3 regions of the Paenibacillus sp. PSB04 genome follow, and region 1 is predicted to be linked to each of the others. Evidence: a T-box and tRNA genes for the amino acid it is inferred to sense, from the RefSeq annotation. Region 1 holds a T-box; the other regions hold tRNA genes.

What was found. A T-box is a leader RNA that pairs with one kind of tRNA and senses whether it is charged. The one in region 1 lies ahead of K2F33_RS26065 (glutamine--tRNA ligase/YqeY domain fusion protein), so its partner is inferred to be a tRNA-Gln.
Region 2: it has a tRNA-Gln gene. The T-box ahead of K2F33_RS26065 (glutamine--tRNA ligase/YqeY domain fusion protein) is inferred to sense a tRNA for this amino acid. The anticodon was not compared.
Region 3: it has a tRNA-Gln gene. The T-box ahead of K2F33_RS26065 (glutamine--tRNA ligase/YqeY domain fusion protein) is inferred to sense a tRNA for this amino acid. The anticodon was not compared.

What each region holds. Positions count from the first base shown of each region.
Region 1 is NZ_CP081301.1:5,661,357-5,671,051, forward strand. It holds gene K2F33_RS26040 (response regulator) at 1-350, shown strand, start outside; gene K2F33_RS26045 (restriction endonuclease) at 409-981, opposite strand; gene rpoD (RNA polymerase sigma factor RpoD) at 1,167-2,072, opposite strand; gene K2F33_RS26055 (LacI family DNA-binding transcriptional regulator) at 2,375-3,328, opposite strand; gene K2F33_RS26060 (VOC family protein) at 3,426-4,109, opposite strand; gene K2F33_RS26065 (glutamine--tRNA ligase/YqeY domain fusion protein) at 4,235-5,920, opposite strand; T-box leader at 5,992-6,254, opposite strand; gene K2F33_RS26070 (glycoside hydrolase family 172 protein) at 6,340-7,422, opposite strand; gene K2F33_RS26075 (helix-turn-helix transcriptional regulator) at 7,625-8,527, shown strand; gene K2F33_RS26080 (glycosyl hydrolase family 18 protein) at 8,561-9,634, opposite strand; gene K2F33_RS26085 (polysaccharide deacetylase family protein) at 9,683-9,695, opposite strand, start outside.
Region 2 is NZ_CP081301.1:2,863,246-2,872,940, forward strand. It holds rRNA gene K2F33_RS13230 (16S ribosomal RNA) at 1-858, shown strand, start outside; rRNA gene K2F33_RS13235 (23S ribosomal RNA) at 1,142-4,073, shown strand; rRNA gene rrf (5S ribosomal RNA) at 4,225-4,341, shown strand; tRNA gene K2F33_RS13245 (tRNA-Asn) at 4,420-4,495, shown strand; tRNA gene K2F33_RS13250 (tRNA-Glu) at 4,556-4,627, shown strand; tRNA gene K2F33_RS13255 (tRNA-Val) at 4,791-4,866, shown strand; tRNA gene K2F33_RS13260 (tRNA-Met) at 4,933-5,006, shown strand; tRNA gene K2F33_RS13265 (tRNA-Asp) at 5,040-5,116, shown strand; tRNA gene K2F33_RS13270 (tRNA-Thr) at 5,226-5,298, shown strand; tRNA gene K2F33_RS13275 (tRNA-His) at 5,307-5,382, shown strand; tRNA gene K2F33_RS13280 (tRNA-Gln) at 5,391-5,465, shown strand; tRNA gene K2F33_RS13285 (tRNA-Lys) at 5,470-5,545, shown strand; tRNA gene K2F33_RS13290 (tRNA-Leu) at 5,564-5,647, shown strand; tRNA gene K2F33_RS13295 (tRNA-Gly) at 5,659-5,733, shown strand; tRNA gene K2F33_RS13300 (tRNA-Arg) at 5,737-5,813, shown strand; tRNA gene K2F33_RS13305 (tRNA-Pro) at 5,837-5,910, shown strand; tRNA gene K2F33_RS13310 (tRNA-Gly) at 5,976-6,049, shown strand; gene K2F33_RS13315 (S-layer homology domain-containing protein) at 6,691-7,353, shown strand; gene K2F33_RS13320 (MarR family winged helix-turn-helix transcriptional regulator) at 7,738-8,181, shown strand; gene K2F33_RS13325 (MDR family MFS transporter) at 8,197-9,695, shown strand, end outside.
Region 3 is NZ_CP081301.1:678,226-687,920, reverse strand. It holds rRNA gene K2F33_RS03615 (16S ribosomal RNA) at 1-1,505, shown strand, start outside; rRNA gene rrf (5S ribosomal RNA) at 1,615-1,731, shown strand; tRNA gene K2F33_RS03605 (tRNA-Ile) at 1,777-1,853, shown strand; tRNA gene K2F33_RS03600 (tRNA-Ala) at 1,898-1,973, shown strand; rRNA gene K2F33_RS03595 (23S ribosomal RNA) at 2,164-5,092, shown strand; rRNA gene rrf (5S ribosomal RNA) at 5,152-5,268, shown strand; tRNA gene K2F33_RS03585 (tRNA-Asn) at 5,276-5,351, shown strand; tRNA gene K2F33_RS03580 (tRNA-Thr) at 5,355-5,430, shown strand; tRNA gene K2F33_RS03575 (tRNA-Glu) at 5,438-5,509, shown strand; tRNA gene K2F33_RS03570 (tRNA-Val) at 5,635-5,710, shown strand; tRNA gene K2F33_RS03565 (tRNA-Gln) at 5,762-5,836, shown strand; tRNA gene K2F33_RS03560 (tRNA-Lys) at 5,841-5,916, shown strand; tRNA gene K2F33_RS03555 (tRNA-Leu) at 5,935-6,018, shown strand; tRNA gene K2F33_RS03550 (tRNA-Gly) at 6,030-6,104, shown strand; tRNA gene K2F33_RS03545 (tRNA-Arg) at 6,108-6,184, shown strand; tRNA gene K2F33_RS03540 (tRNA-Pro) at 6,208-6,281, shown strand; tRNA gene K2F33_RS03535 (tRNA-Gly) at 6,338-6,411, shown strand; gene ppc (phosphoenolpyruvate carboxylase) at 7,633-9,695, shown strand, end outside.

The DNA of each region.
Region 1 (9,695 bases):
CGTTTGCGGAAAAGCCCAACTCGGTCGTGGAGGAAATCAAGCTGTATATCAGCAAGCATATCGGGGAAGATCTGACGCGGAACAGCCTTGCCGAAACCGTCTATCTCAATCCGGATTATTTGGCGCGGTTGTTTAAAAAGGAAACGGGTGTGCCGTTAGGCAACTACATTATCGAAACCCGAATTCAGATGGCAAAGCATTGGCTCGCCACATCACAAATGCCTGTTCATATGATCGCCGGAAAGGTTGGCTACGCCAACGATTCTTACTTTTCCAGGCTGTTCAAGCAGGAATGCGGCTTGACTCCTTACGAATTTAGGCACAAGCAGCAAAAAGACCGCCTGGGGTAGGCGGTCTTATCAACAGCATGCACTCGACTGTTTCCTTCTGTCAGATCAAGGGCAGCGGTCAAGTTGCCGGGCTGAACTCCGTCCGTTCTTCTTCCTCGGCTGCTTCGCTTCCCACCCACAGCTCCACCAGCCTGTCTCCATTGTACAGCTCGATGTTCAGTTCATCGGCATACTGGTACGCGCCCGCCGTGAATTCCCCGGTCGTTGCTACATACCCGCCGACGGCACCGCGCTTCACCATCTGGGAATGGACCACGGCAATGGGGCCGAAATCCACCGGATTCCGGTCGTCAGTACAAACGGCAAGCCCCAGGTACAAGCCATGGTCGGTGTGCTCCTCGATATCGATTCCGTAATTGCGTGATGCTCGGGTGACATAGGTCCGTCCTCCCCTTACCGCTTCCATCATTTCGGCGACAAACGCCTCAAATTCCAGGGACCCTTCGTCCTTGTCTTCACCCTGTTCCTTTTTATATCGATGATATAAGCCGATTTTTAGCGTTTCTTTCATCTCGTTATGGGTGGTCAGCGTATCGATCGCACTGGATCGGTAATGCATCATCATCCCTTTCTGCCGGAGATAGAGCAGCAGCCAGCAAACATTGGTCACAATTAATATACTGATGATCACAATCTTCCAACCTCCTTCTATGAAAATCAGTGTAACCAGCGCCGATCGTTTTCAGACCTTCAAGCCACGGCCAAACGAGAAAAGCTGCCTGCAGTTAGACCTGCAGACAGCTTTCAAATGAATATGATGACATATGAAATGATTCATGAATTCCAAATCGAATGAATTCGCTTAGACTCTATCGTTTACTCGATATAATCCTTCAAGCGTTTGCTCCGGCTGGGGTGTCTCAGCTTCCGCAGCGCTTTCGCTTCAATTTGGCGGATGCGCTCACGGGTTACGCCGAATACCTTGCCGACCTCTTCCAGTGTGCGCGTGCGGCCGTCTTCGAGGCCAAAGCGCAGACGGAGCACGTTCTCTTCCCGCTCTGTCAGCGTGTCGAGCACATCGCCCAGCTGCTCCTTCAGGAAGGTGAACGCCGCAGAGTCAACCGGTGCCGGGGCGTCATGATCCTCAATAAAGTCACCCAGCTTGGAATCATGCTCGTCCCCGATTGGGGTTTCGAGCGAAACCGGATCCTGCGAAATTTTCATAATTTCACGGACCTTCTCTACGCTGAGCTCCATCGCAGCAGCGATTTCTTCCACTTCGGGTTCGCGTCCAAGCTCCTGCACCAACTGCCGCGATATACGTGCCAGCTTGTTAATCGTTTCGATCATATGGACCGGAATCCGGATCGTTCTTCCCTGATCGGCTATGGCCCGCGTAATCGCCTGTCTGATCCACCATGTAGCATAGGTGCTGAACTTAAAGCCTTTCGTGTAATCGAATTTATCTACGGCTTTGATGAGCCCCATGTTGCCTTCCTGGATCAGATCCAAGAGCTGCATGCCGCGGCCCGCATATCTCCGGGCAATGCTGACAACCAGCCGCAGGTTCGCCTCGACCATAATTTTTTTGGCTTCCTCGTCCCCTTCAGCGACGCGCTTGGCCAGTTTGATTTCTTCTTCCGTGCTCAGCAGGCCGACACGGCCAATTCCCTTCAAGTACATACGCACAGAATCATCGTTCTTCATGCCCGTCGGCAGCAGCTCGACGTCAGCATAGGGCTGGTCTTGCTCCTGTTGATTCGACTCGGCTTGATTTCTCATCACTTCATCGCGTTCACGTTCTTCCATCATCCTGTACGTTCCTCCCCCTGAAAATAATCTCTCTGTATCGCTTGATACGGCTTTCTGAGGTGTAAAAAATATTGACAATCACCAATCGTTGTGATACGATAAATGGTAATAATGTGATTAATTTTGGAGTACACATTATAATATCATATACGCACTTACATTTCAATATGTTTCATAGAATTTAGCCTTTTGGATTAAATTACATAAAAATCACATAATATAGACCCGCCGGAGTAACGCTGATGTTCTCCTGCGGGTCTTTTTTGTTGGCTTTATCCGGATGAAGAACGGTATATGATCCGGTACGGAATCTGCACCTTTTCCCTGGAACTACGGGTCACAAGCCTTAAAGCCTCCTCACCTGCCCGGAAGAGCTGATGGTCTACCGTGGTAAGCTGAAGGACTTGGCCAATCGGCTGATTTTCCTGTCCGATGATGGCGATATCGTCCGGAATACGCAGCCCGGCAGAGAGAACAAATTGGTGGATTCCGGCTGCCACCTCGTCCCCGTTGGCATACACGGCGGTCGGCCGGACTTTTCCTTCAAGAAAGTGGCGGGCTGCATCCATACCATCCTTCAATGTGGTGCAGCCATCCAGGCACCGGCATGTCGGGACTTCCCCAAAAACGTCCCGGTAAGCCTGAATCGTCAGCCGGGTGCTGATGCTGGTCTCTCCTCTTGCCGTCGTGAACGCAACCTCTGTGTGTCCCATGCTTTTCAGGAAGGAAAACACCTCGAGCGTCGCGGCATACCGGTCAATGTAGGCGCAGCCGATTTCCTCCAGTTCCGTATACTCGCAGGCTACGATGTGACCATATCCCGCAAAGGGGACGATGGACGACCAATCGTTGGCACGGGACGTAATGATGATGCCGTCGAGCAGTTTAGTTTTCAGCATGGTCAAATACTCCAGCTCTTTCTCCGGATCATACCGGGTTGGAAGCACAGTCACGGTGTAATCTTCCTCAACCGATTTGTTCAATACACCGCTTAGCATCCGGTCGAAAGCCGGGTTGTTGTTGTACGGGATGATCACGCCGATGCTGCGGGTCCGGCCGCGGATCAAATCAACCGCATTGCGGTTTGGCGTGTAATCCAGTTCGTCGATGGCTCGCTGCACGGCGGCTCTTTTCTCAGCGGAAACGTACGGATGCTGGTTGAGAACCCGGGATACCGTGGATACCGAAACACCGGCTCGTCTGGCGATTTCGTGAATGTTGGCCATAACTCCCTGCCTTCTGACTTTTTACATATCGAATAGTTCCTTTATTATATCACGCAGACTCCGAGCCTCATTACGATAGAGGACCAGCCGCAGCGGATTATTCATCCCGGGACTGAATGTCGTACTGATCTGCCTGCAGCATAAGCTGCTCGCTGCCTTGTGCCTGAATGACAACCCGTGTCCCGCTGACAATCGGCGCTCTTCCGTCCGGAAACCAAGGCCGTTCGCGGTCTACCACGATCAACAAGCCCTCGGCGTCGCCTATCGCCGCAAATTGCCGGCCGTCGCCGCTCCACATGGACAGTCCCAGCGTCGTTTGAATCTGTTCCACGGCAGCGGCCACTTCATCAACAGGGAGCCCGATTTCACTGATCCGCAGCAGCTGGCTGCTTGTGAAGTCTTCATTTTCGGCGTTATCAAACGAATGGTGGGCAATGAATTCAATCAGATTCTCATCCGGATCGTAAAAATACAGGGCGTCGGCATTCCAGTTCCCGAAATGAAATTGATCCCCGTCCTGATCGCGGAACAGCGTAATTCCACGCTGAGCTGCCCATTTTTTGGTAGACTCGAGCTGATTCGTCGGAATCGTAAAAGCAATATGGTACATCGATTTTTCGCCGGGCACTGCTGCCTTCTGAAGAATGAGCTGGCTGCCGCCGGCTTGAATGGTGACGTTATCCGACTGTTCTTCGGCCACTGGGAGACCGAGCTTCCCGGCGTAAAATTGCTTCATCTCCGCAAAATGCCGGGTATTTATCGTAAGTTGTTGGATTTTCATCGTAACGACCTCCATGTGCTTCTGGTTTTCAAGGAATTTCTCTGCGGCAGCGTACGCAGCATTTCTAAAATGCGCCATACCCCGTTCACCGCGGGGAACATGACCTGGCCTACTTACGTCGTAGGTCAACGCGATGCTTCCCTCTTCCATGAATCTTTCAGCGAAACGATCCGGTTAAATACCGGTACCGGACCGGTCAGATCTTTGTGATCCAGGCAGAAATAGCCTTGGCGGATAAACTGGTATCTGGCATCCGGTGAAGCTTTTTTCATCCATGGCTCCATGATCGCTTGCCTGTAAATGATTCGGGAATCGGGAGACACCAGCTCTGCCCAATCATTGTCCGATTCCGCCACGGACGCGGCATCTTTCAGCAGGCTGCCGTACAAGCGGATCTCGGCGGGAACACCGTGTGCGGCGGACACCCAATGAATCGTCGATTTCACCTTTCTGCCGCTGAACCCGGTTCCGCTTTTCGTCTCGGGATCGTACGTGCAGTGCAGCTCGATCACTTCACCGGTCTCCGGATCCTTGACGGCATGATGGCATTTTAAATAGTACGCCCCCTTCAATCGAACCTCACTTCCCGGAAACAGGCGATGAAAGCCCGATACCGGATGTTCCATAAAATCGTCCCGCTCGATATACAATTCTCCGGAAAAGGGGACATCCCTGCTGCCAAGCGCCGGATCGGCATCGCTGTGGTGGAGATGCAGTATTTCCACCTGATCCTTCGGATAATTCGTGATGACGACTTTAAGCGGATCAAGCACAGCCATCACAGCGACAGACTTATCCTTTAAGTCCTGGCGGATGAAGTGGTCGAGCATCGCGGCATCCATCGTGCTGCTCCCCCTCAGCATGCCCACTTCCTGCATGAACCTCCGGAGGCCTTCCGGCGTAACGCCTCTTCGCCGCAGTCCCTTCAAGGTCGGAAGGCGGGGATCATCCCATCCGTCAACGAATCCGCCTTCGACCAGCTCCCTGATGTACCTTTTGCTCGTGACCATTCCGGAAACGTTCAGACGTCCGAATTCCCGCTGCTTCGGGGGTTCCGTTACTTCCAGCTCGCGCAGCACCCATTCGTACAAGGGGCGGTGATCCCTGAATTCCGCGGAGCACAGCGAATGCGTAATGCCTTCGATCGCATCCTGGATCGGATGGGCAAAATCATACATCGGATACACGCACCACTCACTCCCTGTCCGGTAATGCTCGGCGTGGATGATGCGGTACAAGGCCGGGTCCCTCAAGTTGATGTTGGGCGAAGACATGTCAATTTTGGCCCGCAGCACCTTGGCGCCGTCCGGGAACCGGCCTTCCTTCATTTGACGGAACAGGGATAGATTCTCCTCCACCGTCCGTTCGCGATAAGGACTGTTTCTTCCAGACTCCGTGAGCGTTCCGCGGTATTCCGTCATTTCCTCCGCCGACAAATCGCAGACATAGGCCTTTCCTTTACGGATGAGCTTCGAAGCCGCTTCGAAGATCTCATCCGAATAATCCGAGCCAAAGTACACCGGCAGGTCCAGACCAAGCCACCGGACATCCTCCCGGATCGCCTCCACGTATTTTACGTCTTCCTTCAGCGGATTCGTATCGTCAAAGCGAAGATTCATCTTCCCGTGGAATGCTTCGGCAATGGCTGCGTTCACGTGAATTGCATAGGCGCTTCCGATGTGCAAATAGCCGTTCGGCTCCGGCGGAAACCGGGTCGCGATCGGTCTAGAATACGTTTCGTTCTCCACATCCTCCATCACGGTTTTCGTTAGAAAATCCACGGCTTCTTCTTTCCTTACCTTTCCTTCCATCAACTGTCCCCTCCTGCTCTTATATCAATCAAAAAGAAAACAAAAAAATCCCGCCTCCAAGACGCTGACGTCTTGGGGACGAGATTGTATTTCGCGGTGCCACCCCGGTTCGCGGATCTATCGCTACATCCGCCTCTTCGGGTACGGCATGCACGCATGTTTATACCCTAGCTCTGTAACAGGAGCTCCTGTCGCACCATCCGAGGAATGAGGATCCCTCTTCCGATGCGCCGCTCGGAGGCTTGCTTCAATGACAGGCGGCCTGCTCCTTCACAGCTGCCGGAGCTCTCTGCAAGGCTGCCCGTTCATCTACTCTTCTCTTCACCGCGTTTTCGTTCCGTTTTGATTTTGACCATATTAACATCATTTTCGGCCAATGTAAACCGCATTATGCATACTTTAACCGGAAAGGGCGGGGATTAAATAACCTCCAGGCCATCGTTATCCGGCAGCGGCGGATGCGGGGTGTGCGGCTCGGATTGATACCAGAAAGCGACGGAGGCGATATCGTCCTGCAGCGGCAAATAGCGGCCGCCGGAACGCCATCCGAGCGCCTGGATCGTTACCTTCAAGTCCTGTTCAAACCGGATCGGGTCCATCACATGCCAGCGGTACATCCCGAATCGCTGCTGGCTCCGGTACAGGCCGTCCGGTCTGATTTGCTGGTGAAAGCCCAAATAGGCAGTGGAAAACGCACCGTACTGTCCCTGTGGATGCTCAAAATTCCAGGCGCCGCCAAAATAGTCTTCGGTCCCGGTGCCGCAAATCGTCGGGAAATCGCGGTCGCCGTCCATATAGAACTTGATCTCGCCTTCTCCCCACCACCCCGTGTTGTTCACCTGCCAGGCGATGTACGTGCCGACGTACTGTCCACTCCCCTTCACGCCATCCAGAAGCACATGGTCCTGCTTGTACGGCAAGGGGTTGCTCCGGCGCCATTGGGCGTGCAAATAGGCCGCATCCTCCGGCACCTCGGTCAGCGTATAGGTGAACTGGTAATACAGCACGACGGGTTTGTCCATCCGGTTCTCGACCGTAACCCGGGCTTTCTTGCGAAACGGCATCACCCAATAGCTGTTCATCCCGCCGGCGGGATTGACCGCCACAGGCAGGGAGTTGACATTGCTCCGCTCGCACCATCCGTTGCAGAAGAAGTCGCCGACAGGCACTTCTATGGAAGGCTCCTGCTCATCATCCCAATAAAAGCGCAGAATCATATGACGCCAGCTGTCCGGAACGCAGGTCAGCCAAATATGCTGAATGGCCCCGGGTCCGTCGATTTCTGCGGCGGTAAACACCTCATCCGGTCTGATCTCCACCGAAGGCGATATTTTCCATCCCTGACCCAAATCCCGGCCGGCATTCGCTCCGGTTCCCTGGGTGGCCATGCCGCCCTTTCCTTTAGCTCCCGTCACATTTTCCGCGCTGATCGATCTCGTTCGTGCGGAGGACATCCGGAATAGATTACCCAGGCTCATATTCAGTCCGTTAAAAGGTTCCATACTCATCTCTCCTGTCATTGGTCAAATCGGATATGCATTAAAGCGGTTACAAGTCATTCTACAGGCGTTTCCCCTCTTTATCGATGTTGGGACTTGTTATTTGTTATCCATTCTTGCTATTGTCAGAATAAAGAACCGCCGAGCCGCTGAAAGAGCGAAAACTCCGATAAGGGACCATTGAAGAAGGGAGCTGTCAAAGCGTATGGACCGGCAACAGCTGCTGCAAGCCTTGTCCCCCTACGTGCGAAGGGCGTGGCATCACAAAGTTGACCGTATGAAACTGGCGCAGCGGATCATTTTTGATTACGAACTGCTGTATGTTGAACAGGGCGAGCTCGATATCCGGATTGGCGGGGATTCACTGACTGTGTATCCAGGCGACCTGCTGCTGTTCAAGCCCGGTATTGAGCATGAATTTGTCCGTTCCAGGGGACCCTGCTGGATGCCCCATATCCATTTCGACGCCCTGTATTATGAAGACTACGAGGAAGTGCCGATCAACTTTAAGCTGCGGGCGGAATGCAGCCAACAAGAGCTTTCGTGGCTCCGGCCGGATTGGCTGGGTTCCTTGCTGGAAATCCCCCATCTGATCCGGGTACAGAACCATGCGGAAATTCATCAGGAGCTGATGCGGCTCATCCACGCCTACGAGCGCCGGGATGCCGAATTTCCGCTGCTTCAGAAATCGCTCGTGCTGGATATTCTGTATTTGGTCATTAAGGGCCTGAAGGCGGCCGGACATGGCCGGCTCTCGCTGCATCAGGCCGCGATGGAGCGGGCGGTGACCCACATCATGGAACATTACAATGGCATCATTCGGCTGGAGGACTTATCCAAAACGGCCTGCCTGAGCCTGTATCACTTCTCGCGCGTATTCAAGCAGACGTATGATGTGTCCCCGCACCAATTCCAGATCCGGTACCGGTTGGAGCGGGCCAAGGAGCTGATGATGTACAGCCGGTTATCCTTGTCCGCGATCGCCGAGCAGGTTGGCTACAGCAGCATTTACGCTTTCAGTAAAGCGTTTAAGTCCGCCTGCGGCATCTCCCCGAAAAAATACATGAGCACCCATGCCTCCATGGGTGCTCCGGAAATCCATCATTAAGCCGCTGACGCATAAACGCGCAGCGGCCATTTTTTACTTTGCCGTTGTGGCAGCTTGATCCAGCTTGTCCAATGTGCCGCTTCCGAGTTCCCCCAGCCTCCAGACGGCCACATGGCTAATCCCGGCTTGACGCAGCGTGTCGATCCAGGAAGTCAGCGTTGAACCGTCCGCATACCACACCGTATGTTTTACGTTCTTATCATCGGTGTACTGATAGTGCAGACTTCCGCTGGCCTCGTCCCGCTTGAGCTCCGAGCCGTTCGTGTACCGTATCTTTACGGCCTGCTGTTCGGTAATGGCAGTCACTTGATCCCCATGCCAGTCAAAGCCCCCGGCCGCAATCGCGATCGCTTTATCGCCCGGAACAGCTGTCATCCGCTTGGCTAACTTTTTCAGAAAAGCTTTGTCCGCTTTGGGTCCCGGACCGCTGTGCGTACCGTACAAATTGTAGGCCATCATCACATATTCAGGCCCTTCAGGCAGCTTCAGCGTTTCGACGGGAGCCCTTGACTCCAGCACGATGCGGAGCGATTTCCCCTTGGCATGCATCCGCTCATACAATTCGCGATAAAAAGCGGTCATATGGCCCCAGTCCTTGTCCGGGATGCGCTCATAATCGATCTCCACCCCTTGAAATGAGTATTGATCGAGCAGGGCCTCAATCTCGGCGATATGCTTCTCCCGCGCTACCTTCGTGGATACCAGCCGCGAGACCAGCTCCGAGTCTTTGGGGGACTCGCTGCCGTCCTGCCGCACGATATCGTTAACAAGGGTCAAGTTCAGCTCGCCGATGCCGGCAGCCTCCGCCGTTTCCCGGATTTGCGGCAGCGCTGCTTTGAACGCCTTCGTAAAATAGGGCTGATCCGATTCGTCAAAATAGGCGGCAAACGCCTGAACACGGCTCAGAGCCTTGCCCAGCTCCCCTGCATCCGCAAGCCCCGACTCCCACTGCCAATCCACCACCCATGCGGTGAGGTTCACAGGAGTTCTGGCCGGCGGAGCCGCCGCTTGCATTGCCGGCTGCCTCATCCAAATGCTGAAACCGACCCCTACGGCGACGATGACAAGCACCAAAGTCATCCATCCGGATTGAGCCACTTGCTTCATACCCATCTTCTCATTACACCGCCATTCCGCCTTTGAATTGCTCTTTCGTCAGAACGTATCG
Region 2 (9,695 bases), 2.8 Mb from region 1:
AGCGGTGAAATGCGTAGATATGTGGAGGAACACCAGTGGCGAAGGCGACTCTCTGGGCTGTAACTGACGCTGAGGCGCGAAAGCGTGGGGAGCAAACAGGATTAGATACCCTGGTAGTCCACGCCGTAAACGATGAATGCTAGGTGTTAGGGGTTTCGATACCCTTGGTGCCGAAGTTAACACATTAAGCATTCCGCCTGGGGAGTACGGTCGCAAGACTGAAACTCAAAGGAATTGACGGGGACCCGCACAAGCAGTGGAGTATGTGGTTTAATTCGAAGCAACGCGAAGAACCTTACCAGGTCTTGACATCCCTCTGACCGGTCTAGAGATAGACCTTTCCTTCGGGACAGAGGAGACAGGTGGTGCATGGTTGTCGTCAGCTCGTGTCGTGAGATGTTGGGTTAAGTCCCGCAACGAGCGCAACCCTTGATTTTAGTTGCCAGCACTTCGGGTGGGCACTCTAGAATGACTGCCGGTGACAAACCGGAGGAAGGCGGGGATGACGTCAAATCATCATGCCCCTTATGACCTGGGCTACACACGTACTACAATGGCCAGTACAACGGGAAGCGAAGCCGCGAGGTGGAGCCAATCCTATCAAAGCTGGTCTCAGTTCGGATTGCAGGCTGCAACTCGCCTGCATGAAGTCGGAATTGCTAGTAATCGCGGATCAGCATGCCGCGGTGAATACGTTCCCGGGTCTTGTACACACCGCCCGTCACACCACGAGAGTTTACAACACCCGAAGTCGGTGAGGTAACCGCAAGGAGCCAGCCGCCGAAGGTGGGGTAGATGATTGGGGTGAAGTCGTAACAAGGTAGCCGTATCGGAAGGTGCGGCTGGATCACCTCCTTTCTATGGAGAATCGCTTCTTGCAACGGAAGCATTCAAATACTAAATCTAGCCGGTCGGCTAGTTACTCACTCGTTGGTCAGTTTTGAGAGCTCAAACTCTCAATTTGATCCTTGAAAACTAGATAACGAAACGAATCTGCGTTTTAGAAATATCCTTTTAGCTGAACTTGTGTCAACAAGTTTAAGTTTTAAAAGTAGCAGACGAGTGTTTTGAACGATGAGAGCCTTTGGCTTTGCGCTTGCGCAAAACAAGAAAACGAATCGGGCAAAACAGGAGTCATTATGGTTAAGCTACTAAGAGCACACGGAGGATGCCTAGGCGCTAGGAGCCGATGAAGGACGTGGCGAACAACGATACTGCCTCGGGGAGCTGTAAGCAAGCTTTGATCCGGGGATGTCCGAATGGGGAAACCCGGCTGATGTAATAGTCAGTCACTTCTGTCTGAATACATAGGGCAGATTGAGGCATACCAGGGGAACTGAAACATCTAAGTACCCTGAGGAAGAGAAAACAAGAGTGATTCCGTCAGTAGCGGCGAGCGAACGCGGAACAGCCTAAACCGGTCAGCTTGCTGGCCGGGGTTGTGGGACGTCTCACATGGAGTTACAAAGGAATTGGTTAGGTGAAGAGGTCTGGAAAGGCCCGGCATAGAAGGTAAAAGCCCTGTAGCCGAAAGTCAGTTCCCTCCGAGACGGATCCCGAGTAGTGCGGGGCACGTGAAACCCCGTATGAATCTGGCAGGACCATCTGCTAAGGCTAAATACTCCCTAGCGACCGATAGTGAAACAGTACCGTGAGGGAAAGGTGAAAAGCACCCCGGAAGGGGAGTGAAATAGAACCTGAAACCGTGTGCTTACAAGAAGTCAGAGCCCTGTTTATGGGTGATGGCGTGCCTTTTGTAGAATGAACCGGCGAGTTACGTTCCCGTGCAAGGTTAAGGTGAGAAGCCGGAGCCGCAGCGAAAGCGAGTCTGAATAGGGCGACTATAGTACGTGGACGTAGACCCGAAACCGTGTGATCTACCCCTGTCCAGGGTGAAGGTGCGGTAACACGCACTGGAGGCCCGAACCCACGAATGTTGAAAAATTCGGGGATGAGGTGGGGGTAGCGGAGAAATTCCAATCGAACTCGGAGATAGCTGGTTCTCCCCGAAATAGCTTTAGGGCTAGCCTCGGTGAATAGAGTCGTGGAGGTAGAGCACTGATTGGGTGCGGGGCCCGCAAGGGTTACCAAGCTCAGTCAAACTCCGAATGCCATTGACTTGTAACCGGGAGTCAGACAGTGAGTGCTAAGATCCATTGTCAAAAGGGAAACAGCCCAGACCATCAGCTAAGGTCCCCAAGTGTGTGTTAAGTGGGAAAGGATGTGGAGTTGCACAGACAACCAGGATGTTGGCTTAGAAGCAGCCACCATTGAAAGAGTGCGTAATAGCTCACTGGTCGAGTGACTCTGCGCCGAAAATGTAACGGGGCTAAACACACCACCGAAGCTATGGCTTGATGCGTATGCATCAGGGGTAGGGGAGCGTTGTATACAGCGTTGAAGGTATACCGTAAGGAGTGCTGGAGCGTATACAAGTGAGAATGCCGGTATGAGTAACGAAAAGATCAGTGAGAATCTGATCCGCCGAAAGCCCAAGGTTTCCTGAGGAAGGCTCGTCCGCTCAGGGTAAGTCGGGACCTAAGGTGAGGCCGACAGGCGTAATCGAAGGACAACAGGTTGAAATTCCTGTACCACCGTAAACCGTTATGAGTGATGGGGTGACGCAGGAGGGTAGTGACGCGAGCTGATGGATGCTCGTCCAAGCAGTGAGGCTGGTGTGTAGGCAAATCCGCACACTATTAAGGCTGGGCTGTGATGGGGAGGGAAAATTATAGTACCGAAGGTCATGATCTCACACTGCCAAGAAAAGCCTCTAACCAGGTGAAGGTGCCCGTACCGCAAACCGACACAGGTAGGCGAGAAGAGAATTCTAAGGCGCGCGGAAGAACTCTCGTTAAGGAACTCGGCAAAATGACCCCGTAACTTCGGGAGAAGGGGTGCCCCGGTAGTGTGAATAGCACGAGGGGGCCGCAGTGAAAAGGCCCAAGCGACTGTTTAGCAAAAACACAGGTCTGTGCGAAGCCGCAAGGCGAAGTATACGGGCTGACGCCTGCCCGGTGCTGGAAGGTTAAGGGGAGCGGTTAGGGAGTAATCCCGAAGCTGTGAACCGAAGCCCCAGTAAACGGCGGCCGTAACTATAACGGTCCTAAGGTAGCGAAATTCCTTGTCAGGTAAATTCTGACCCGCACGAATGGCGTAACGACTTGGGCGCTGTCTCAACGAGAGATCCGGTGAAATTTTAATACCTGTGAAGATGCAGGTTACCCGCGACAAGACGGAAAGACCCCATGGAGCTTTACTGCAGCTTGATATTGGATTTGGGTACGATCTGTACAGGATAGGTGGGAGCCTTTGAAACCTGAGCGCCAGCTTGGGTGGAGGCGCCGTTGGGATACCACCCTGATCGTATCTAGGTTCTAACCTGGTACCGTAATCCGGTATGGGGACAGTGTCAGGTGGGCAGTTTGACTGGGGCGGTCGCCTCCTAAAGAGTAACGGAGGCGCCCCAAGGTTCCCTCAGAATGGTTGGAAATCATTCGAAGAGTGCAAAGGCAGAAGGGAGCTTGACTGCGAGACCTACAAGTCGAGCAGGGACGAAAGTCGGGCTTAGTGATCCGGTGGTACCGCATGGAAGGGCCATCGCTCAACGGATAAAAGCTACCCTGGGGATAACAGGCTTATCTCCCCCAAGAGTCCACATCGACGGGGAGGTTTGGCACCTCGATGTCGGCTCATCGCATCCTGGGGCTGAAGTAGGTCCCAAGGGTTGGGCTGTTCGCCCATTAAAGCGGTACGCGAGCTGGGTTCAGAACGTCGTGAGACAGTTCGGTCCCTATCTGTCGTGGGCGTAGGAAATTTGAGAGGAGCTGTCCTTAGTACGAGAGGACCGGGATGGACGTACCGCTGGTGCACCAGTTGTTCCGCCAGGAGCATGGCTGGGTAGCTACGTACGGACGGGATAAGCGCTGAAAGCATCTAAGCGTGAAGCCCCCCTCAAGATGAGATTTCCCAGTATGTAAGACCCCTTGTAGACGACGAGGTAGATAGGTTGGAGGTGGAAGTGCAGCAATGCATGGAGCTGACCAATACTAATCGGTCGAGGGCTTATCCAATAAAATAAATCGCAGATTCGTTTCGTATCTAGTTTTCAGGGAGTCAAAATTGCTGATTTCACTCCAAGTGGGTGAGAGAAGCGTGCATGACTTTCAGCATTTGGCGATGCTGAAACCTGAATTATGCATTTGGTGATTAACCAATGCTCCGTTTGGTGGCGATAGCGGAGGGGTTCCACGCGTACCCATCCCGAACACGACCGTTAAGCCCTCCAGCGCCGATGGTACTTGGACCGAAGGGTCCTGGGAGAGTAGGACGTTGCCAAGCGGAAAACCACTTTTGTGGTATTTTTTTTGGCCTTGATGGTCACCTACATATGACAAAACTGGTTGGTTGTAACAACGTTCCCTGATAGCTCAGTTGGTAGAGCACTCGACTGTTAATCGAGTTGTCACAGGTTCGAGTCCTGTTCGGGGAGCCACTTTTAAAAAACGTCTAAGGATGTTTTGTTGCAGAAAACAGAATTAGACTTTATATATATGGCCCGTTGGTCAAGGGGTTAAGACACCTCCCTTTCACGGAGGTAACATGGGTTCGAATCCCATACGGGTCACTTTCTTATTAACATCAGGGATGAGAATCCCAAAAAGGGTTCGTCGGAGCGTGACTTCGGTAGCATCTGCATCGCAGTCTCGAACGAAGTGAGAGTATCCCATACGGGTCACTTTCTTATTAACATCTGGGATGGGAATCCCCTATAAGTTTCAAAAGAATATGGAGGCTTAGCTCAGCTGGGAGAGCATCTGCCTTACAAGCAGAGGGTCGGGGGTTCGATCCCCTCAGCCTCCACCACTATACCTCAAAAAAGTTTATACCGATTACTTTTCGAGGGCCCAATATCAAATTACTTTTTAATGACGCGGGGTGGAGCAGTCCGGTAGCTCGTCGGGCTCATAACCCGAAGGTCGCAGGTTCAAATCCTGCCCCCGCAATTATCTCCTTAAGATGGAGATCCCAAAGGCCGTGGAACCGTGGTGTAGAGGCCTAACATGCCTGCCTGTCACGCAGGAGATCGCGGGTTCGAATCCCGTCGGTTCCGCCATTTTAAATTGCTTCAGGGATGAGAATCCGAAATATCGGGTCGGAATCCAAATGGTTATTTGCTTTCGCGATAGATGGTTATCGCTTTGAAATTATTCAAATATTTATGCGCCGGTGTAGCTCAATTGGTAGAGCAACTGACTTGTAATCAGTAGGTTGGGGGTTCAAGTCCTCTCGCCGGCATGTTTATGGCGGTCGTGGCGAAGGGGTTAACGCACCGGATTGTGGCTCCGGCATTCGTGGGTTCAAGTCCCATCGATCGCCCCATTAATTGTTGGGGATTAGCCAAGCGGTAAGGCAACGGACTTTGACTCCGTCATGCATAGGTTCGAATCCTATATCCCCAGCCAGTGAGAGCCATTAGCTCAGTTGGTAGAGCACCTGACTTTTAATCAGGGTGTCGAAGGTTCGAGTCCTTCATGGCTCACCAGTTTTATTTACAGGTTTTGCGCGTGTGGCGGAATTGGCAGACGCACTAGACTTAGGATCTAGCGTCTTTGACGTGGGGGTTCAAGTCCCTCCACGCGCACCACTTTGTTTGATGCGGACGTGGCTCAGCGGTAGAGCATCGCCTTGCCAAGGCGAGGGTCGCGGGTTCGATTCCCGTCGTCCGCTCCAAATGCGCCCTTAGCTCAGCTGGATAGAGCGTTTGACTACGAATCAAAAGGTCAGGAGTTCGAATCTCTTAGGGCGCGCCATTTAACTGTTTTACAATAGATATCGGGATGTAGCTCAGCTTGGTAGAGCACCTGGTTTGGGACCAGGGGGTCGCATGTTCGAATCGTGTCATCCCGATACGCATGCACGGCTTCCGTGTAAGTCTTGATCTTTCTGCGCTCAAGGCTTGCACGGAAGAATCTGCGGGTGTAGTTCAATGGTAGAACTTCAGCCTTCCAAGCTGATAGCGTGGGTTCGATTCCCATCACCCGCTCCATACATAAAACATAACGCCGAAAGGCGTTTTTTTTGTTGTGGAGCGGTTGTGTGGGAGAGAACCTACGCAGCGTGGGTACGACCGTCCGTGCAGCTTCAGTGAAGGAACCCGCTCAGGACGCGCGTCAACATCTACCTCTGCGGCGGGCCGAAGGTCCGCTTATTTAATCGAGATGTTGAGTATTCCCATCACCCGCTCCATACATAAAACATAACGCCGAAAGGCGTTTTTTTATATTGAGCGGTTGTGTGGGAGAGAACCTACGCAGCGTGGGTACGACCGTCCGTGCAGGCTTCGCTGAAGGAACCCGCCCAGGACGCGCGTCAACATCTATCTCTGCGGCGGGCCGAAGGTCCGCTTATTTAATCGAGATGTTGAGTATTCCCATCACCCGCTCCATACATAAAACATAACGCCAAAAGGCGTTTTTTTTATTTTGAGCGGTTGTGTGGGAGAGAACCCACGCAGAGTGGGTGCGACCGTCCGTGCAGCTTCAGTGAAGGAACCCGCTCAGGACGCGCGTCAACATCTACCTCTGCGGCGGGACTAATCCGAAGATTTTCCCATGGTGCAACCTTCCATATTTTCTTTGCGTCTGTAGGAAAGACAAGACCAAATTTTCCCGAAGAAGGTGTGGCTAGATGAAGAAGAAGCATGTTGTATCAGGAAGTGTTGCAGCCCTGGCGTTATCCCTGGCGATCGGCGGGTCCGTGTTCGCGGCAGGAGAGGGCTTTACGGATTTGGCGGGAGTCGCCGGTGCCGATAAAATCGCTGCGCTCCAGCAGCAGAAGCTGCTGAAGGGAGACAGTTATTCGGCCTTCCGGCCGCAGGCACAGCTGACAAACGCGGAAGGCGTTCAGCTGCTGGCAAACTTGCTGGCTGACGTGCCGGTCACGAAGGCAGCCGAGGGAAGCGAAACCGCAGCCCTGACAAACGTGAAGGCAGGCGCTTGGTTTGCTCCAGCTTTTCTTACGGTTACGAACCATGGCATCGCCCTTCCGGCTGATATTCAGCCAAGTGAAGGCATGACTCGTGAAGCTTTCACGCAATATTTGATCGAGACGGTGGAAAAGAAGGGCAACCTGCCGATGATCAATTTGGTACCTAAAGACATCGCGGATGACAGCAAAATGACGCCTGAGTATCAAGGGGCTATTCAGCGGGCGCTCGCCTGGGGGATTGCCGACCTGGACAGCAGCGGCAACTTCCGTCCCCAAGATCAAGTGACCCGGTCTGAAGCAGCGGTAATGGTGTACAACGCGCTTGAATTTTTGAAAACGCACAATTACCCTAAGCCGGAATAAAAGCGTCGAAAACGGTCACTGTTGTCAAACGGAAACGAGATCCGTCGATGAAGCACAGCCGAAAGGCACGACGAATATCGACAAAAAAGTCACCCTCGCAAAGGGTGGCTTTTTTTGTTGAGAAGACGCTTTTTAGAAAAATAGGAGGCGATCGAGAAAGGGGGAAACCTCTTTTTTCTGCTATAAAAAAAGGACAAGTCTCCCTAAAACCGCCTCTTGACTATCCGGCTGCGGAGGCGTAATATTACTTAAGTATTTAATGATTAAGTTACTAATTGATTAAAAATTTATCTATTAACAAATAATTAATTAGTGTCCTAATGCAACTGCGGCAATACGACGCGGATGGTCACAGATCCATACCACGCCAAGGAGGTCAACCGTTTGTCCAGAAATGAACAATTGTTTGAAGTGGCGGCGATGTTCCGGTCGCTGCTGAAAAGTATGTCCCATGAATGGAACAAAAACAGTGCCAAGCAGTATAATCTGACTTTTCCCCAGTTCCAGGTATTGTATGCATTGAAGCTCCGGGGCCCACAGAAGGTATCCGAACTGGCCGAATTGCTTGGCCTGACGTCTCCCGCCATAACGAGTTTGACGGATAAGCTCCTTGCTTCGGGTTATGTAAACCGGGAAAGGGCCGAGAACGACCGGAGGGTCGTGTATACCTCCATTACAGAGCAAGGGATGTCCACGATCGGGCAAATCGTTGAGGACCAGCAAGAAATCATTACGGTGTTCTTTGAAATGTTGTCCGAAGAGGATGTACAGCATTTGAGAAGGATCTTCTCATTAATGCTTTTGAATATAGATCATCATGAAGCATAGAGGTGAAAGAGGTACATGGAGCATTTAACGCTGAAGCGTAAAGTAACCATCATGATCGCGATTATGGCGGCGATGTTTTTTGCGGCCATTAACCAGACGATCACAAGCACGGCGATGCCGCGCATTATCGCGATCCTGGATGGTATGGATTACTATACATGGACGATTAATATTTATTTGTTAACTTCGACGATTGCGACGATTCTGGTCGGTAAATTGTCGGATATGTTTGGACGCAAGCCGTTTATCCTGATCGGCATCCTATTTTTCATGTTAGGCGCGTTCTTAACCGGTACTTCGGATAATGTGTACCAGTTCATCATTTATCGCGGGATTCAGGGGATTGGGGCCGGTATCATCCAATCGACGGCCTTTACGGCGGTAGGGGATTTGTTCCCTCCGCGCGAACGAGGCAAATGGATGGGCCTCATGACGGCGGTGTTCGGTTTCTCCAGTGTCCTTGGACCGACGCTTGGCGGTTATCTGGTGGATCATATCGACTGGCACTGGCTGTTCTGGATCTTCCTGCCGCTTGGCGTTGTCGCTTTTATTATGATTCTGACGCTGTTTCCAAAAGTGGACCGCAAGCACGGACAGAGCGTCGATTACGTAGGTTCTTTGTTCCTGACGACGACGATCGTTCCGCTGCTTCTTGCCTTTTCCTGGGCAGGTACCGAGTACGAGTGGGGCTCTTGGCAGATTCTTAGTCTCCTTGGAGCAACCGTTGTATCTGCACTTATTTTTATTTTTGTGGAAACCTTGGTGAAGGAACCGATTCTCCCGCTGCATTTGTTTAAAAACGGCGTGGTGACGGTCTCGAACCTGATCGGCTTTATTATGAACTTTGGCCTGATGGGAGCCATGATTTATATTTCCTTCTACGTGCAGGGCGTGCTGGCTATTTCTCCGACTTATGCGGGTTACGTCACGATTCCGATGTCGCTGTGTATGGTCATCACGAGTGCCATTACCGGTCAATTGATTGCCAAAATCGGGAAATACAAGCGCTTTGCCCTGATCGGGATGCCGGTTATGATTATTGGCATGGGCCTGATGATCTTTATGGATAACATCGCGATGACGATCGTCAGCACGATCATTTTCGGTATTGGCCTGGGCCTCGGGATGCCAGTCTTCTCGCTGGCAACGCAAAATGCGGTGTCGCATAAGGAGCTCGGTGTCGTTACCGCATCGACGCAGCTGTTTCGTAACCTTGGCGGTACGATCGGTATCGCTGTGATGGGTACGGTTATGTCGAACAGTTTGACGAAACATTTGAAAGAAGCGCTGCAGTCGCCGAGCGCGCCGGACTTCAGTTCCCTGGATCCGAAGACGGCACAAGGCCTGCTCGCCTTCGCCAATCCGCAGACACTCATGAACAAGCCACTGGTCGAAAAGACGGAAGCGAGCCTGCCGGAGCAAGCCAGGGCACTGTTCGTGCAAATGATCGACAGCATCCGGCACGCGCTGGGTGATACGCTGTCCACCGTATTCCTTACAGGTACGCTGGTGCT
Region 3 (9,695 bases), 2.3 Mb from region 1:
TAATACATGCAAGTCGAGCGGACTTGATGGAGAGCTTGCTCTCCTGATGGTTAGCGGCGGACGGGTGAGTAACACGTAGGCAACCTGCCTGCAAGACCGGGATAACCCACGGAAACGTGAGCTAATACCGGATATCTCATTTCCTCTCCTGAGGGAATGATGAAAGACGGAGCAATCTGTCACTTGCGGATGGGCCTGCGGCGCATTAGCTAGTTGGTGAGGTAACGGCTCACCAAGGCGACGATGCGTAGCCGACCTGAGAGGGTGAACGGCCACACTGGGACTGAGACACGGCCCAGACTCCTACGGGAGGCAGCAGTAGGGAATCTTCCGCAATGGGCGAAAGCCTGACGGAGCAACGCCGCGTGAGTGATGAAGGTTTTCGGATCGTAAAGCTCTGTTGCCAGGGAAGAACGTCCGATAGAGTAACTGCTATCGGAGTGACGGTACCTGAGAAGAAAGCCCCGGCTAACTACGTGCCAGCAGCCGCGGTAATACGTAGGGGGCAAGCGTTGTCCGGAATTATTGGGCGTAAAGCGCGCGCAGGCGGTCATTTAAGTCTGGTGTTTAAGGCCAAGGCTCAACCTTGGTTCGCACTGGAAACTGGGTGACTTGAGTGCAGAAGAGGAGAGTGGAATTCCACGTGTAGCGGTGAAATGCGTAGATATGTGGAGGAACACCAGTGGCGAAGGCGACTCTCTGGGCTGTAACTGACGCTGAGGCGCGAAAGCGTGGGGAGCAAACAGGATTAGATACCCTGGTAGTCCACGCCGTAAACGATGAATGCTAGGTGTTAGGGGTTTCGATACCCTTGGTGCCGAAGTTAACACATTAAGCATTCCGCCTGGGGAGTACGGTCGCAAGACTGAAACTCAAAGGAATTGACGGGGACCCGCACAAGCAGTGGAGTATGTGGTTTAATTCGAAGCAACGCGAAGAACCTTACCAGGTCTTGACATCCCTCTGACCGGTCTAGAGATAGGCCTTTCCTTCGGGACGGAGGAGACAGGTGGTGCATGGTTGTCGTCAGCTCGTGTCGTGAGATGTTGGGTTAAGTCCCGCAACGAGCGCAACCCTTGATTTTAGTTGCCAGCACTTCGGGTGGGCACTCTAGAATGACTGCCGGTGACAAACCGGAGGAAGGCGGGGATGACGTCAAATCATCATGCCCCTTATGACCTGGGCTACACACGTACTACAATGGCCAGTACAACGGGAAGCGAAGTCGCGAGGTGGAGCCAATCCTATCAAAGCTGGTCTCAGTTCGGATTGCAGGCTGCAACTCGCCTGCATGAAGTCGGAATTGCTAGTAATCGCGGATCAGCATGCCGCGGTGAATACGTTCCCGGGTCTTGTACACACCGCCCGTCACACCACGAGAGTTTACAACACCCGAAGTCGGTGAGGTAACCGCGAGGAGCCAGCCGCCGAAGGTGGGGTAGATGATTGGGGTGAAGTCGTAACAAGGTAGCCGTATCGGAAGGTGCGGCTGGATCACCTCCTTTCTATGGAGAATCGCTTCCTGCGATGGAAGCATTCAAATACAAATCTAGCCGGTTGGCTAGTTACTCACTCGTTGGTCAGTTTTGAGAGAGCAAACCTCTTTCAAACGCGTTTGGTGGCGATAGCGGAGGGGTTCCACGCGTACCCATCCCGAACACGACCGTTAAGCCCTCCAGCGCCGATGGTACTTGGACCGAAGGGTCCTGGGAGAGTAGGACGTTGCCAAGCGCAAACCCTTATGGGTTTCAAATGAATAATTCCCATACACGATATGGGCCCTTAGCTCAGTTGGTTAGAGCGCACCCCTGATAAGGGTGAGGTCGGTGGTTCGAGTCCACTAGGGCCCACCATATAAACTTCATTCAAGTGTAAGTCACTTATTGGGGTTATTTATGGGGCTATAGCTCAGCTGGGAGAGCGCCTGCCTTGCAAGCAGGAGGTCAGCGGTTCGATCCCGCTTAGCTCCACCAAATATTTGATCCTTGAAAACTAGATAACGAAACGAATCTGCGTTTTAGAAATATCCTTTTAGCTGCTTGTGTCTTCATTGAAAGACCAAGAAGTAAAAAGTAGCAGACGAGTGTTTGGATTGGTGAGCGACTTTGGCTTTGCGCGCAGCGCAAAACAAGAGAGCGAAGCAAGTCAAACAGGAGTCATTATGGTTAAGCTACTAAGAGCACACGGAGGATGCCTAGGCGCTAGGAGCCGATGAAGGACGTGGCGAACAACGATACTGCCTCGGGGAGCTGTAAGCAAGCTTTGATCCGGGGATGTCCGAATGGGGAAACCCGGCTGATGTAATAGTCAGTCACTCATAACTGAATACATAGGTTATGGTGAGGCATACCAGGGGAACTGAAACATCTAAGTACCCTGAGGAAGAGAAAACAAGAGTGATTCCGTCAGTAGCGGCGAGCGAACGCGGAACAGCCTAAACCGGTCAGCTTGCTGGCCGGGGTTGTGGGACGTCTCACATGGAGTTACAAAGGAATTGGTTAGGCGAAGAGGTCTGGAAAGGCCCGGCATAGAAGGTAAAAGCCCTGTAGCCGAAAGTCAGTTCCCTCCGAGACGGATCCCGAGTAGTGCGGGGCACGTGAAACCCCGTATGAATCTGGCAGGACCATCTGCTAAGGCTAAATACTCCCTAGCGACCGATAGTGAAACAGTACCGTGAGGGAAAGGTGAAAAGCACCCCGGAAGGGGAGTGAAATAGAACCTGAAACCGTGTGCTTACAAGAAGTCAGAGCCCTGTTTATGGGTGATGGCGTGCCTTTTGTAGAATGAACCGGCGAGTTACGTTCCCGTGCAAGGTTAAGGTGAGAAGCCGGAGCCGCAGCGAAAGCGAGTCTGAATAGGGCGATTAAGTACGTGGACGTAGACCCGAAACCGTGTGATCTACCCCTGTCCAGGGTGAAGGTGCGGTAACACGCACTGGAGGCCCGAACCCACGAATGTTGAAAAATTCGGGGATGAGGTGGGGGTAGCGGAGAAATTCCAATCGAACTCGGAGATAGCTGGTTCTCCCCGAAATAGCTTTAGGGCTAGCCTCGGTGAATAGAGTCGTGGAGGTAGAGCACTGATTGGGTGCGGGGCCCGCAAGGGTTACCAAGCTCAGTCAAACTCCGAATGCCATTGACTTGTAACCGGGAGTCAGACAGTGAGTGCTAAGATCCATTGTCAAAAGGGAAACAGCCCAGACCATCAGCTAAGGTCCCCAAGTGTGTGTTAAGTGGGAAAGGATGTGGAGTTGCACAGACAACCAGGATGTTGGCTTAGAAGCAGCCACCATTGAAAGAGTGCGTAATAGCTCACTGGTCGAGTGACTCTGCGCCGAAAATGTAACGGGGCTAAACACACCACCGAAGCTATGGCTTGATGCTTTGCATCAGGGGTAGGGGAGCGTTGTATACAGCGTTGAAGGTATACCGTAAGGAGTGCTGGAGCGTATACAAGTGAGAATGCCGGTATGAGTAACGAAAAGATCAGTGAGAATCTGATCCGCCGAAAGCCCAAGGTTTCCTGAGGAAGGCTCGTCCGCTCAGGGTAAGTCGGGACCTAAGGTGAGGCCGACAGGCGTAATCGAAGGACAACAGGTTGAAATTCCTGTACCACCGTAAACCGTTATGAGTGATGGGGTGACGCAGGAGGGTAGTGACGCGAGCTGATGGATGCTCGTCCAAGCAGTGAGGCTGGTGTGTAGGCAAATCCGCACACTTTAAGGCTGGGCTGTGACGGGGAGGGAAAATTACAGTACCGAAGGTCATGATCTCACACTGCCAAGAAAAGCCTCTAACCAGGTGAAGGTGCCCGTACCGCAAACCGACACAGGTAGGCGAGAAGAGAATTCTAAGGCGCGCGGAAGAACTCTCGTTAAGGAACTCGGCAAAATGACCCCGTAACTTCGGGAGAAGGGGTGCCCCGGTAGTGTGAATAGCACGAGGGGGCCGCAGTGAAAAGGCCCAAGCGACTGTTTAGCAAAAACACAGGTCTGTGCGAAGCCGCAAGGCGAAGTATACGGGCTGACGCCTGCCCGGTGCTGGAAGGTTAAGGGGAGCGGTTAGGGGTTAAACCCGAAGCTGTGAACCGAAGCCCCAGTAAACGGCGGCCGTAACTATAACGGTCCTAAGGTAGCGAAATTCCTTGTCAGGTAAATTCTGACCCGCACGAATGGCGTAACGACTTGGGCGCTGTCTCAACGAGAGATCCGGTGAAATTTTAATACCTGTGAAGATGCAGGTTACCCGCGACAAGACGGAAAGACCCCATGGAGCTTTACTGCAGCTTGATATTGGATTTGGGTACGATCTGTACAGGATAGGTGGGAGCCTTTGAAACCTGAGCGCCAGCTTGGGTGGAGGCGCCGTTGGGATACCACCCTGATCGTATCTAGGTTCTAACCTGGTACCGTGATCCGGTATGGGGACAGTGTCAGGTGGGCAGTTTGACTGGGGCGGTCGCCTCCTAAAGAGTAACGGAGGCGCCCCAAGGTTCCCTCAGAATGGTTGGAAATCATTCGAAGAGTGCAAAGGCAGAAGGGAGCTTGACTGCGAGACCTACAAGTCGAGCAGGGACGAAAGTCGGGCTTAGTGATCCGGTGGTACCGCATGGAAGGGCCATCGCTCAACGGATAAAAGCTACCCTGGGGATAACAGGCTTATCTCCCCCAAGAGTCCACATCGACGGGGAGGTTTGGCACCTCGATGTCGGCTCATCGCATCCTGGGGCTGAAGTAGGTCCCAAGGGTTGGGCTGTTCGCCCATTAAAGCGGTACGCGAGCTGGGTTCAGAACGTCGTGAGACAGTTCGGTCCCTATCTGTCGTGGGCGTAGGAAATTTGAGAGGAGCTGTCCTTAGTACGAGAGGACCGGGATGGACGTACCGCTGGTGCACCAGTTGTTCCGCCAGGAGCATGGCTGGGTAGCTACGTACGGACGGGATAAGCGCTGAAAGCATCTAAGCGTGAAGCCCCCCTCAAGATGAGATTTCCCAGTATGTAAGACCCCTTGTAGACGACGAGGTAGATAGGTTGGAGGTGGAAGTGCAGCAATGCATGGAGCTGACCAATACTAATCGGTCGAGGGCTTATCCAATAAATATAAAATGTAGATTCGTTTCGTATCTAGTTTTCAGGTGATCAAACACTTGAACGTTTGGTGGCGATAGCGGAGGGGTTCCACGCGTACCCATCCCGAACACGACCGTTAAGCCCTCCAGCGCCGATGGTACTTGGACCGAAGGGTCCTGGGAGAGTAGGACGTTGCCAAGCGGTATATTCCCTGATAGCTCAGTTGGTAGAGCACTCGACTGTTAATCGAGTTGTCACAGGTTCGAGTCCTGTTCGGGGAGCCATTTGCTCTCATAGCTCAGTAGGTAGAGTGCATCCATGGTAAGGATGAGGTCACCGGTTCGATCCCGGTTGAGAGCTCCATATTTGTGGCCCGTTGGTCAAGGGGTTAAGACACCTCCCTTTCACGGAGGTAACATGGGTTCGAATCCCATACGGGTCACTTTCTTGTTTTGTTCCACATAAGGTTCGTCGGATGTACTTTCGTTGGGACAAGCTTTGCTGCCTTTAAACGAAGGAAAGATCCGGACGGGTCATCGTTTTTTTTAATGGGTACATAGTTTGCATGGAGGCTTAGCTCAGCTGGGAGAGCATCTGCCTTACAAGCAGAGGGTCGGGGGTTCGATCCCCTCAGCCTCCACCATTCATGATATGAAATACTTAAAATTGGGCAGACTATAGTTATTCGTAACTTTGGGGATTAGCCAAGCGGTAAGGCAACGGACTTTGACTCCGTCATGCATAGGTTCGAATCCTATATCCCCAGCCAGTGAGAGCCATTAGCTCAGTTGGTAGAGCACCTGACTTTTAATCAGGGTGTCGAAGGTTCGAGTCCTTCATGGCTCACCAGTTTTATTTACAGGTTTTGCGCGTGTGGCGGAATTGGCAGACGCACTAGACTTAGGATCTAGCGTCTTTGACGTGGGGGTTCAAGTCCCTCCACGCGCACCACTTTGTTTAATGCGGACGTGGCTCAGCGGTAGAGCATCGCCTTGCCAAGGCGAGGGTCGCGGGTTCGATTCCCGTCGTCCGCTCCATATGCGCCCTTAGCTCAGCTGGATAGAGCGTTTGACTACGAATCAAAAGGTCAGGAGTTCGAATCTCTTAGGGCGCGCCATTTAACTGTTTTACAATAGATATCGGGATGTAGCTCAGCTTGGTAGAGCACCTGGTTTGGGACCAGGGGGTCGCATGTTCGAATCGTGTCATCCCGATACGCATGCACAGCTTCGTGCAAGTCATGATTGTTTCAAGGCTTGCACGGAGATCTGCGGGTGTAGTTCAATGGTAGAACTTCAGCCTTCCAAGCTGATAGCGTGGGTTCGATTCCCATCACCCGCTCCATACATAAAACATAACGCCGAAAGGCGTTTTTTTGTTTAGAGCGGTTGTGTGGGAGAGAACCTACGCAGCGTGGGTACGACCGTCCGTGCAGGCTTCGCTGAAAGAACCCGCTCAGGACGCGCGTCAACATCCACCTCTGTGGCGGGCCAAAGGTCCGCTTTTTCATCGAGATGTTGAGTATTCCCATCACCCGCTCCATACATAAAACATAACGCCGAAAGGCGTTTTTTTGTTTAGAGCGGTTGTGTGGGAGAGAACCCACGCAGCGTGGGTACGACCGTCCGTGCCGGCTTCATTGAAGGAACCCGCTCAGGACGCGCGTCAACATCTACCTCTATGGCGGGCCGAAGGCACGCTTATTTAATCGAGATGTTGAGTATTCCAATCACCCGCTCCATACATAAAACATAACGCCGAAAGGCGTTTTTTTATTTTGAGCGGTTGTGTGGGAGAAAACCTACGCAGCGTGGGTACGACCGTCCGTGCCGTCTTCAATGAAGGAACCCGCTCAGGACGCGCGTCAAGATCTAACGTCAATGGCTGGCCGAAGGTCCGCTTTTAAATTTGAGATGCCTTGAAAGGGCTGTTAAGGGCTGTTATGCACGATTACTAGGTATCTCTCTAAGGGGTTTACCTGCTTGTCTCTATAACCGCCTTATTTGCCCCTCTAGCCCTTTTAAATGGAGGGTTAATACCCACAGCAATTGCATTCTTAAAAATTTTTACTATGCCTAGTTAAGCAAGCTATACACAATCTATTATTGGTTATGCCCATGATTTCTTTATATGTGTTCTATGTTGATCAATGAACTAGCAGTTATGTTAACAAGAGAGCATAGTTAAATCAGCTGCTGTAATGAAAAGGTCCAAAGAGATTTTCCGTTAAACTAACCTCATGTTAAATATTAACGAGATGATTTGTTTAATGAGTTAAGTTATGTGGTAAATAGTGGTTGAAGCATCTGGGCTATGCATAAATAAACTCAATGCGGTATTTTATTTAGAATGAAAACCGCTGTATTATTCACAACATCTGTTAAACCATATGTCAGGAATTAGGCATGACTGAATGAAAATACATATTTTACATCGTGTTTTTACGCGAAAATCTGCGCTTTATTTAATAAAAGTGCAGATTTTCGATGTGATTTATTGTATGATGTTAAGAAAGTATGAACAAAGAGAAAGCAATACAGACGGGATAGAGACGGGAGGAGTAGCATGACTGAACTTACGGTAACCGCGAACAAAAGCAATTCAAACAACTTGCTGCGGCGTGACGTGCGATTCTTGGGGAACATACTCGGGGAAGTGCTTGTCCATCAAGGGGGCAATGAACTCTTAGATATCGTTGAGAAGATCCGTGAAACAAGCAAATCTTTACGTTCTGTTTTTTTGCCTGAATTGTATGAAGAATTCAAAAAGATGGTTGAAACCCTTGAGCCGGATATTCGCCATCAGGTGATTCGCGCCTTTGCGATTTACTTCCAGCTTGTGAATATCGCCGAGCAAAATCATCGAATCCGCAGAAAACGGGACTATGAGCGCTCAGCTGGAGAAAGCGTTCAGCCCGATTCGATCGAGATGGCCATCAAGGAACTGAAAGAGCGGAACTTTACGGTCGAAGAAGTTCAGGACATTATTGAGAGCCTGTCCTTGGAACTGGTAATGACCGCCCATCCGACGGAAGCTATGCGCAGAGCGATTCTGGATATTCATAAACGGATTTCCGAAGATGTCATGCTGCTGGATAATCCGACTCTTACGTTCCGCGAGCGCGAACAGCTTCGGGAGAAGCTGCTGAACGAAGTCATTACGCTGTGGCAGACGGATGAGCTTAGAGCCCGTAAGCCTACGGTACTGGATGAGGTCCGGAACGGAATGTATTACTTCCATGAGACGCTGTTCCACGTACTGCCTGACGTCTATCAGGAATTGGAACGCTGCTTGACCAAGTATTATCCGGGACACCTCTGGCACGTACCTACGTACCTGAAATTCGGCTCATGGATCGGCGGCGACCGTGACGGTAACCCATCTGTGACGGCCGAAATCACTTCGCAGACGCTTCGTATGCAGCGCAAGCTGGCTATTCGGGAATATCAGCGCATTTTAGTTGAATATATGCAGTATTTGAGCTTCAGCACTTCCATAGTAGAAGTTTCCAAGGAACTTCAGGATTCCATTGAACGGGACCGTGCAAATGTAACCGTTACAAAAAGGGATATTTGGAACAATGCGAAGGAACCATACCGTATTAAACTGGTTTACATGATGGAGAAAATCGCGAACGTTCTGGACGACAGTAAAAAAGGAACAGCCGAGTCCTACGCGTCGCCAGCGGAGTTTATCGAAGACCTGAGCATTATTGACCGCAGTCTTCGCTTCCATTTTGCGGACTATGTAGCAGATACTTATATCAAGAAGCTGATTCGCCAGGTGGAGCTGTTTGGCTTCCATACGGCGGCGCTGGATATCCGTCAGCACAGCCAGGAACATGAGAATGCGATGAAAGAGGTCCTGGAGAAGAGCAACATTACGCCGGACTATGCAGCGCTTTCCGAAGAGGAGAAGATTGAGCTGCTCACGAAGCTGCTGAGCGAACCGAGACCGATCTCGTCGGTATATCAGGACTACAGCCCAAGTACTAAAGAGTGCCTGGATGTATTCCGGGTAGTCAAGGAAGCACAGCAGGATTACGGTAAGGATTGCATTACCAGCTACCTGATCAGTATGGCTGAAGGAGCCAGTGACATTATGGAAGTCATGGTCTTCGCCAAAGAAGTCGGGCTGTTCCGGCAACTTCCGGACGGTACCGTAGAATGTACATTGCAGGCGGTTCCGTTGTTCGAGACCATAGAGGACCTGCACGCCGCTCCGGAAATTATGAGACGGCTTTTCAAACTGCCGATTTATCGTCAGAGCATTACGGCCCGGAACGACCTTCAGGAAATTATGCTGGGTTACTCCGACAGCAACAAGGACGGCGGCGCGGTTACAGCCAACTGGGAACTGCGGGTAGCTCTGAAAGAGCTGACGGCTGTCGCCAGCGAGTTCGGCATCAAGCTGAAATTTTTCCACGGACGCGGCGGATCGTTGGGTCGCGGCGGCATGCCGCTGAACCGCAGCATTCTGGCTCAGCCGGCTTCTACCATCGGCGGAGGCATCAAGATCACCGAGCAGGGTGAGGTCATTTCCTCGCGCTATTCGCTGAAGGGCATTGCTTACCGCAGTTTGGAACAGGCAACATCGGCTCTGGTGACGGCAGCAATCAACGCACGTTC